Regions from separate parts of the Variovorax robiniae genome, predicted to be linked through region 1. Evidence: predicted binding sites of a transcription regulator. Region 1 holds the regulator's gene; the other holds the start of a gene.
What was found. The regulator sigma-54, encoded in region 1, starts transcription at its own class of promoters, with help from an activator protein. The targets are predictions, from matches to a motif close to TGGCANGNAANCTGCTTT.
Positions count from the first base shown of each region.

Region 1 (4,747 bases):
TGTACGCCGAAGTTCAAAGTTTCTTTCATGGGCCAGGCTGCAAGATCAGTTCCGCGATGGCCGGGTTGGCACATCGACGGTCAGACCGAGGAATGCGTTGAGTTGGGCCGTCGCAGTCAAAAGTCGGTACTGCGATTGGGCGATCTCCATGCGATCACTTTCCGCGCTGCTGGCAGCCTGGAATATTTCGCTCTGGACGTTCAGAAGATCCAGGATCGAGCGCCGGCCGATCTTGAATTGCTCCCAGTAGCCATCCTTGACCGAAGTCAACTGGGCGACGAGGAGCGACCAGGTCGCGATGCGCGCCTTTCGCGTGGCAATGGCTTGCAGGTTCCGGATCACTTCCGACGTGAGCTCCTGCAAGAGCGCGTCGCTGCTGTTCAAGGCAGCCTGGGCCTGTTCGGCGGCAGCCGATGCAGCCGCCTGCGAACCACCACCGTCGTAGCCGGTCCATCTGGCAGCCAGCCGCACGTCGACGACAGGGCTGGAGCTTCCTCCGGACTGGTACGAGGTGCCTCGCTGCAAGCTGGTCTGCAGATCGACACGGGGCATGTTCCAGGCGGCGGCGATCTTGGCAGCTTGCGACGCGGCTGCGGCATCTGCATCGGCGGCCAGGATGGCCGGATGGGACTTGAGCAACACCCCGGCAACCGCTTCGGACTGCGGCGCAACCGCTGCCGCATCGCGCACCGGCAATATCTGCACAGCAGGCCGACTCACCAGGTTGGCCACCTGGGCGCTTGCCTCCACCGAGGCAGATTGCCGCTGTTGGAAGCTGATCCTTGCCTGCTCCAGGCGGGCCTGGGTCTGGGTCAATTCGGAGCCACGACCGCGGTCGACCGCGACGATATCCTCCACTCGCTTGACCAGGTCCTGGTGGGCGGCGACGTTGTCCGCGGCGACGCTGGCGAGCTTGGATTGCTTCAGTGCCTCCAGATAGAGGTCGGCGATCTGGCCGCCGATCTGCTCGGCGCTGACGATGACGCGCTGCTCTGATGCGGTCAGCCGGGCTTTCTGCCGGTCGATCTCGGCATCGGACTTGCCGCCGTCGTACAGCAGCTGGCTTCCTCGAAGGCCGATGTCACCGGACTGGACCGAGCCCGAACCCGTCACCCCAGTGCTACGGCCCGGATCGGCAACGAGGTCCACCCGTGGAGACCAGGCCGCCTGCGCCTGGGTTACCTCGAAATTCGAGGCGCGGGCCGTGGAGCGTGCCGCCAGGACCTTGGGGTTGGAATCGAGTGCGCTTCGCACCAGCACTTCCAGGGCCTGCGCACGAACAGTTTCGATCGGCAGGAAGCTTCCGAGCAGGCAAGAAACTACAGCAATCGCAGCACGAAAATTCATACGGGTCGGTCGAAAAGGCGAACTTCAGGAAATCAAGAACCGACTGGTGAAAACCGTGGCTAATGCTGTAAAGATGGTTACTTATTGTAACCTTAAGTTTTGCAATTGATTGACAGTCTGGGGCGCTGGCGGCGCTGATCGAAGCATTAACTCACCGGGAGTGTGGATTACTTCACTCACCAGCCTCACCACGCTGTCCAGATGCCGGAAATCGCGGAAATGCGAGGCCAATCCGCCCATGCGCGAACACGAGGGGGCGGATGCGGGTCAGGTGCCGGTCGGGTCTTGATCGGCCGCGGCGGACGGCCATTGCGCAGGCGGCACGCGCCCTGATCGTGCAACCATCGTGCAGCGGCTGCGCCCGAGCGGGGGCCGTGCTTCCCGGAACGAACGCAGCGCTACAGCGCCTTGCGCAAATTCGCCGGCGCGATCCGCAGCGCCTCGCGGTACTTCGCCACCGTCCGGCGCGCGCACTCGATCCCCTGCTCCTTGAGCATGTCCGAGATCTGGCTGTCCGACAGCGGCTTCTTGATGTTCTCGCTGGTCACGAACTGCTTGATCAGCGCCCGCACCGCCGTGCTCGACGCATTGCCGCCCGTCTCCGTGCCCAGCGCAGAGCCGAAGAAGTACTTGAGCTCCACCGTGCCGTAGGGCGTCGCCATGTACTTGGCGGTCGTCACGCGGCTGATGGTCGATTCATGCAGGCCCAGCTCGTCGGCGATCTCGCGCAGCACCAGCGGCCGCATGGCCAGTTCGCCATGCACGAAGAAGTTCTTCTGCCGCTCGACGATGGCGTTGGATACGCGCAGGATCGTGTCGAATCGCTGCTGGATGTTCTTGATGAACCAGCGCGCCTCCTGCAGCCGCTGCGACAGCGCCTGGCTGCCCTCGCCCTTGTGCGCCTTCAGCGCGCCGGCGTAGATGTCGTGCACGCGCAGGCGCGGCATCACGTCCGGGTTGAGCATCACGCGGAACTTGAGCGAGGCGCCGCGGCCGGTGCGGGAGACGATCACGTCCGGCACGACCACGTTGCGCTCGACGTCGACAAAGCGCCGGCCCGGCTTGGGCTCCAGCCGCGCGATGAGCTGCATCGCGCCGCGCACCAGTTCTTCGTTGCTCTTGGTCAGCGTGGCCAGGCGCTTGAAGTCGCGGCGGGCCAGCAGGTCCATCGGCAGCTTGCAGATCGCGATGGCGACCTTGCGCACCTGCTCCTCGTCCTCGGATTCATCCTCATCGGCCAGCGCGCGCAGCTGGATCGCCAGGCATTCGCCGAGGTCGCGCGCACCCACGCCGACCGGCTCCAGGCTCTGCAGCAGGCCCAGCGCCATCTGGAAGCGGTGCACAAGTTCATCGAACTCGTCGTTGTCGCTGCCGGCCAGGCCCGAGGCCAGCGCAGGCAGCGAGTCCTCCAGGTAGCCGTCGTCGTTGAGCGACTCGATCAGGAAGCTCAGCGCGGCGCGGTCGGTATCGTCGAGGCGCAGGCCCAGGGCCTGGCGGTGCAGGAAGGCCTGCAGCGACTCCTGGCTGCGCGCCAGTTCGGTGGCGTCGGCGCGCTCGTCGCCGTTCAGGTTGTTGGCACGCGCGGGGGCGTCGCCGCCCCATTCGCTGTCGTCGGGCACCATGTCGACGGTGCCGTCGCCGCCCCAGTCGGGCTCGCCGTCGGAGACGCCGTCGGCGGTCGCATCGGCGGTGGCGGCATCCGCATCGTTCGAAGCGGCGCTCGTGGCGGGGCCGTCGGCGCCGTTGGCGGCTGGCACGGTCGCGAAGTCGTCGTCCCGCGGCGGCGGCGTGTCCGCAGCCTCGAGGCCGAACTCCTCGCGCACGGCCTCTTCCGCGGTACGTTCCAGGAACGGGTTGTCGTCGAGCATCTGCTCGACTTCCTGGCTCAGTTCCAGCGTCGACAGCTGCAACAGCCGGATCGACTGCTGCAATTGGGGCGTCAGTGCCAGGTGCTGCGATACGCGCAGCGACAGGCCTTGCTTCATGCCGAGGCCCCTACATTCTGAAATGCTCGCCGAGATACACCCTGCGTACCTCCGCGTTGTCGACGATCTCCGAAGGCGTGCCTTGTGCCAGCACTTGCCCGTCGCTGATGATGAAAGCGTGATCGCAGATGCCCAGCGTCTCCCGCACGTTGTGGTCCGTGATGAGCACGCCGATGCCGCGCCCCTTCAGGAAGCTGATGATCCGCTGGATCTCGATCACGGCGATCGGGTCGATCCCCGCGAAGGGCTCGTCCAGCAGGATGAAGCGCGGCTGGGTGGCCAGCGCCCGCGCGATTTCCACGCGCCTGCGTTCTCCGCCCGACAGTGACAGTGCCGGGGAATCACGCAGATGTTCGACGCGCAGGTCGGTCAGCAATTCGGTGAGGCGCTGCGCGATCCGGCCTTCGGTCAGCGGCACGCGCTTGCCCTTGGCATTGGTCTCGAATTGCAGCTCCAGCACGGCGCGCACGTTCTGCTCGACCGTCAGCTTGCGGAAGATCGAGGCCTCCTGCGGCAGGTAGCTCAGCCCCATGCGCGCGCGGCGGTGGATCGGCATGTGCGCGATCGGCTCGCCGTCGATGGTGATGTCGCCGGCATCGGCCCGGACCAGGCCCACGATCATGTAGAAGGACGTGGTCTTACCGGCGCCGTTGGGACCGAGCAGGCCGACCACTTCGCCCTTCTGCACGCCCAGCGACACGTCCTTGACCACCATGCGGCTGCCGTAGGACTTCTGCAGGCCGCGCGCTTCCAGGCGGCTGCCGTTCCCGGCGATACCCGCGACGGCGCCGCCACCGGACCCGAGCAAAGGCTCGCCGCCGGTGTCGATCAAGGCGTTGTCGTTGCGCATCACGGACGCGCTTCCCCACCGAGCGTGGTGGTGGAGCGCAGGCCGGCGCCAGGGGCCGGCGCGGGCGGCGGAGGCGCGGAGCCGGCCCTGGGGCTGCCCGGCACTGCGTTGGCCGGCGGACGCGGCGTGAGCACCGCACGCACCCGCGCACCTTGCGTGCCGGTCGACACGGCAGCGTCCGGCGGCACGGTGGAGCCGTTGACTGTGAAGGTGTCGTTGCTCTGGTCGTAGACGATCAGCGGGCCGCTGCTTTCGTCGTTGACCTTGCTGCCGATCAGGCGCCGCATCACGGCATGGCCGATGAACTTGACGTTGTCGGCGCGGCTGTCGTACTCGATGCGGTCGGATTCGCCCTCGATCCACTCGTCGCCGCCGGGCGCGTCGCGCTTCTGCTTGTAGTAGGCCAGCTTGCCGGGTGCGGCGGTGACCACGCCGTACTGGTAGCCCTCAGGGTCCTGCCGCACGTCGATGCGCGCGCCGCGGATGATGATGGTGCCCTTGGTGACGACCACGGCGCCGGTGAACACGCTGGTCTGCTTCAGGTCGTCGTAGCGCATCGAGTCGG
Region 1 covers NZ_JBBKZS010000012.1:9,405-14,151, forward strand. Annotated here, with positions in the region: gene WKW79_RS23910 (type I secretion system permease/ATPase) at 1-29, opposite strand, end outside; gene WKW79_RS23915 (TolC family protein) at 46-1,347, opposite strand; gene rpoN (RNA polymerase factor sigma-54) at 1,746-3,332, opposite strand; gene lptB (LPS export ABC transporter ATP-binding protein) at 3,343-4,182, opposite strand; gene lptA (lipopolysaccharide transport periplasmic protein LptA) at 4,182-4,747, opposite strand, start outside.

Region 2 (4,747 bases), on a different contig from region 1:
GGTCCTGGACGGCGCGCTCGCGCCCGGCGAGCTCGAAGGCAAGATCGTGCTCGTGGGCACCACCGCGCCGGGCTTGCAAGACCTGCGCGCCACGCCGACGAACGCGACCTTCCCGGGCGTGGAAGTGCATGCAAACGTGGTCTCCGCCCTGCTCGACCGCCGGCTGCTCGCGGTGCCGGACTATGCGCTGGGCTACGAGGTCGTCGTACTCACCGTCGCCGGACTGGTTCTGGCGGTGGGTCTTTCGTTGCTGCGGATGTCGCGAGCGGTGATCCTCTTCATCGCCACCATCGCTGGCGTGGTGGCACTGAACGCGTGGCTGTTCGTGTCGGCCGGGCTCGTCCTGCCCATTGCGTCGGCGCTGCTCATGATCGCCCTGGCCTTCGCGGCCAACATGGGTTGGGGCTATTTCGTGGAAGAGCGTGGCCGGCGCGGTCTGGCCAACCTGTTCGGCACCTACGTGCCGCCCGAACTCGTCGAGAAGATGCTCGAGCATCCGGAGCAGTACAGCATGCGTGCGGAGAGCAAGGAGCTCACAGTCATGTTCTGCGACATGCGCGGTTTCACCCATCTCTCTGAGCAACTCGCGCCGCAGGAACTGCAGGAATTCCTCAACACCGTCTTCAACCGCCTCACACAGGTCATCAACCGCTATGGGGGCACGGTGGACAAGTACATGGGCGATTGCGTCATGGCCTTCTGGGGCGCGCCGGTGGACGCGCCGAATCATGCGGCGCTGGCCGTGCAGGCCGCCATCGACATGGCCGCGTCGATCCGCGAACTCAGCGAACAGAATCGCGCGGACGGCCGGGCGGAAATCAGCGTGGGCATCGGCATCAACACCGGCGTCATGAGCGTCGGCGACATGGGCTCGGCCGTGCGGCGCAGCTACACGGTGGTGGGCGATGCGGTGAACCTGGCGTCGCGCCTCGAAGGCCTTGGCGTCATCTACGGCGCGACCGTCGTGGCCAGCGAAACCACGATGCAATCGGGCCCTGCCTACGCCTGGCAGGAGCTGGACCGGGTGCGCGTGAAGGGCCGGCAGCAGGCCGTTACGATCTACGCGCCAGTGGGCCGCGCAGATGGGATCAGCGAGGAAGAGGCCAGCCAACTCCGCCTGTGGGCCCGGATGCTGAGGGCGTATCAAACGCAGCAGCCCGACGAAGCGCAGACAGCCTTGGACGCGCTCCAGGCACTGGATGCCAAAAAAGTCCTTTACCGGTTGTATGCGGAGCGTTTAGCCTCGATGAAATTGCGCCCCTTTGACCCGGAATGGGACGGCGCAACCCGGTTCGATTCCAAGTAGCGATCAAGAGAAGAGGCGGCTGCAACATGCAGGTGCGAGTGTTGGGGTGCTCAGGCGCCATTGCCAAGGACTGCCGGACGACCTCGTTCCTGATCGACAACGACCTCCTGGTCGACGCCGGCACCGGTGTGGGCGACCTCACCCTGGAAGAAATGGCCAGCATCGACGACGTGCTGCTGACCCATTCGCACCTCGACCACGTCGCTTCCCTCCCCTTGATGCTCGACACCGTGGCGAGCCTGCGGACCAAGCCGCTGCGCGTGCATGCGTTGCGCGCGACCATCGAGGCGCTGCGGGCGCATGTGTTCAACAACGTGATCTGGCCGGACTTCGCCAGCATACCCAGCACGGAGTCGCCGTTTGTCACCTTTCATCCGGTGGCGATTGGCGAGACCTTGCAGTTGGGGAGCAGCTTGCCGAAGCACATCGAGGTGCTGCCGGCTGTGCATACGGTGCCGGCGTGTGGGTATGCGGTGCGTTGTGCGAAGGGGACGCGGCATTGGGTCTTCAGTGGGGACACCGAGCGCAATGAGCCATTCTGGCGGCGGGTGAACGAGCTGGATGTGGGAATGTTGGTGATCGAGACGGCGTTCAGCAACCGAGAACAAGCGCTCGCTCGACGCAGCCTGCACCTGTCGCCCACGACGCTGGCGCATGAGCTGGCGCAGATCGGGCCGGGGAAGAACTACCCGATCTACATCACGCACACCAAGCCGGCGGAGACGGAAGAGATCATGAGCCAGATCGATGCGCTGGCGGAGGGGTGGAAGGCGGAAGGGGTGGAGGCTCGGGACATTCGATGGCTGAAGGCGGCTGCGGTGCTGACGCTTTGAGGTGACGGGGAATGACGCGTTTGGGTCAATTGACAAAAAATGTCACCTGCGCTTTCGGCCTACCAACAAGTTATGTCAGATGCTGTAAGCGGATTGTGAACAAATTGGCGACCAGAGGGGGGTGGCTACCTGTGGCACAGATGCTGCGATAGTGACATCGCTCCGGGGAGTTCCCGGGCTCTCTCAACCAATCTGGAGTAAGTGAATGAACCGTCGTTCCATTGCCCGCCGCGCCCAAGCCGGCTTTACCCTTATCGAATTGATGATCGTTGTGGCGATCATTGGTATTTTGGCGGCGGTCGCGTTGCCCGCTTACCAAGACTACACGACGCGCGCCAAGGTGTCCGAAGTCGTGCTGGCAGCTTCTGCCGCGCGTACTAACCTCGCTGAAGTCGTCAGTACTACAGGCGGGTTCCCGGCCACCGCGTCCTTCACTATTCCTTCGCAGTCGTCGAAATATGTTAACGGAGTGGCGTATTCATCGACGGCCTCTACAACTGGCGTTATCACTGCGACTTCTCAGGGTCTGCCGACGGGTGTCACGGGCACTATTACCTTGACCGGCACTGCAGATTCCAACGGTGTTGTCACGTGGGCCTGTTCAGGCACGATTGACGCTAAATACCGTCCCTCTAGCTGCAAGTAAGAGTAGCTTGTCAATAAGGGCCCCGCAAGGGGCCTTTTTTTATGAACCTGCAAACCGTCGCCAACAATAAGAGCATCAGCCTAGCACTAGGAGGCGGGCTCCTTGCCATCGCTTGGCTCTTACCGAACCACGCATTTCCATGGTCGGCGTTTCATTCTGAGATATGGAGTTGCCTTGTAATTTGCGGATTAGCCCTCGTCGTGTCATGGACCGGTGCAGCCAACTATCGAGTCTCCGTAGTTGAATGCGTGGTTCTGCTTTGCGCTCTGATACCGCTCATTCAGTACTTGAAAGGTGAATTGGCTTTTTTTGGTCAGTCTTGGATAGGTGCCGGTTATCTGTTGCTCTTCTTGACAGCAGTCGTAACAGGTCGTCGAATGCAGGAAGAGTTGCCAGGATCTGCGTTGAGTTTTGTTTCGGTGGCCTTTGGCATTGCCGCAATCGTCTCTGTTGGATTGCAACTCTACCAGTGGCTGAGATTCACTGAAAGTGATGGAATTCTTGATATCTGGGTGCTCGCTCAAGACGGGTCAAGACCCTATGCAAATCTGGGACAGCCAAATCAATTGGCGACCTTGTTGCTCCTCGGCTGCCTGTCCTTTGGATGGGCGCAGTCCAGAAAACTCATTGGAGCAACAACGTTTATTTTCTTGCTGCTGTTTACGGGCATGGGTATAGTCCTGACGCAATCAAGAACCGCGCTTCTTACAATACTCATATGCGGAGTGGCGTTATTGTTAAAGCGCAAAATTTTCTCACGCAGCCTGTTCGTACATGGCCTGTGGCTGCTGCCTCTGTTTTTGGTGAGTTTTTTTTGCATCAGAACTATCAGTACCCAACTCTATCTTGACGTGCCCGTTGATCTTTTGACAAGAAATACGAGGGAACTCAGAATCGAAATATGGTCGATGATGTCGCACGCACTCAAAGATCATTTCTACTTCGGATTTGGTTGGAACAATGCCATTGAGGCTCACGTGAGCGTCGCCGAGGCGTATCCGTCGCTGTCTCACATGATTGCTGCGCAGTCGCACAATCTGTTCTTGGATCTCATTGTCTGGACGGGGCTCCCCCTTGGGATGGCACTGGGTTTTGCAATTGTTCTTTGGATAATCTACGTTCTGATCCGCGTCGAAACGGTATTTGACTTCATCTGCGCGTCCATGCTGATGGTAGTATTTATCCATAGCATGTTCGAGTTCCCGCTTTACTATGCCTATTTCTTATTGCCGCTGGGACTAATAGTAGGCTCGCAAATTGCTGGATTCAACTTTCGGAGCCTTCTGAAAGTTAGAAAAGAAATGGTTCTAGCGTGGACGGCAGTCGTTTTGATGATGGTGTCTGTGACCGTTATTGACTATTTTCGAATCGAGTCGGCATTGCAGGCGATCAGGTTTGAAAAGGCGCGGATTAGAATGACTGTCCCGGCAACTGTTCCTTCAGTTTTGGTTCTTGATCAATTGCGTGCCGGCTTGGTCATGATGAAAACCGATTTTGGTGAGCGGCAAGCTGGCGACCACCTTGACTTTGAAAAAGCAACGCGAGCAATGCCATCGCTTTCAAATATGATTAATTTGATTCGATATTATGCCTTGAGCGACCAACCGAGCGAGGCCTGTCGATGGATGATTAAAATTCAATATCTCACGGATGAGAAAACACGGCAAGCATTGCCGGCAGTTTGGGCCGAATTTCAAAGCTCCAACTCGTTGTTGCGGAGGTACGTATGGCCAAATAGAAATAGCACTGCCGAGCAATGCGTTAATGGGATCTCCGAAAAAATAGCGCCTTGACAGTTGCTCTTGGCTTAGCTGCGTGGCGCGTATTCGGGGACGTGGAGGCGAAGCCATTCGCGAATATCGACGCCAGAGGGTGATGCCCCGCAATTTTCTATCCAGTTTCGTACGGTGCCTACGTTGATTTCATCCGTACGGAAAGACTTGGAAATCCGAAGTTTTGGGT
Region 2 covers NZ_JBBKZS010000016.1:87,154-91,900, reverse strand. Annotated here, with positions in the region: gene WKW79_RS27665 (CHASE2 domain-containing protein) at 1-1,306, shown strand, start outside; gene WKW79_RS27660 (3',5'-cyclic-nucleotide phosphodiesterase) at 1,333-2,139, shown strand; gene WKW79_RS27655 (pilin) at 2,345-2,785, shown strand; gene WKW79_RS27650 (PglL family O-oligosaccharyltransferase) at 2,827-4,578, shown strand; gene WKW79_RS27645 (polysaccharide biosynthesis protein) at 4,593-4,747, opposite strand, start outside.
Region 2: a site for sigma-54 is predicted at 2,272-2,289, ahead of WKW79_RS27655 (pilin). Genes of this name have one in related genera too.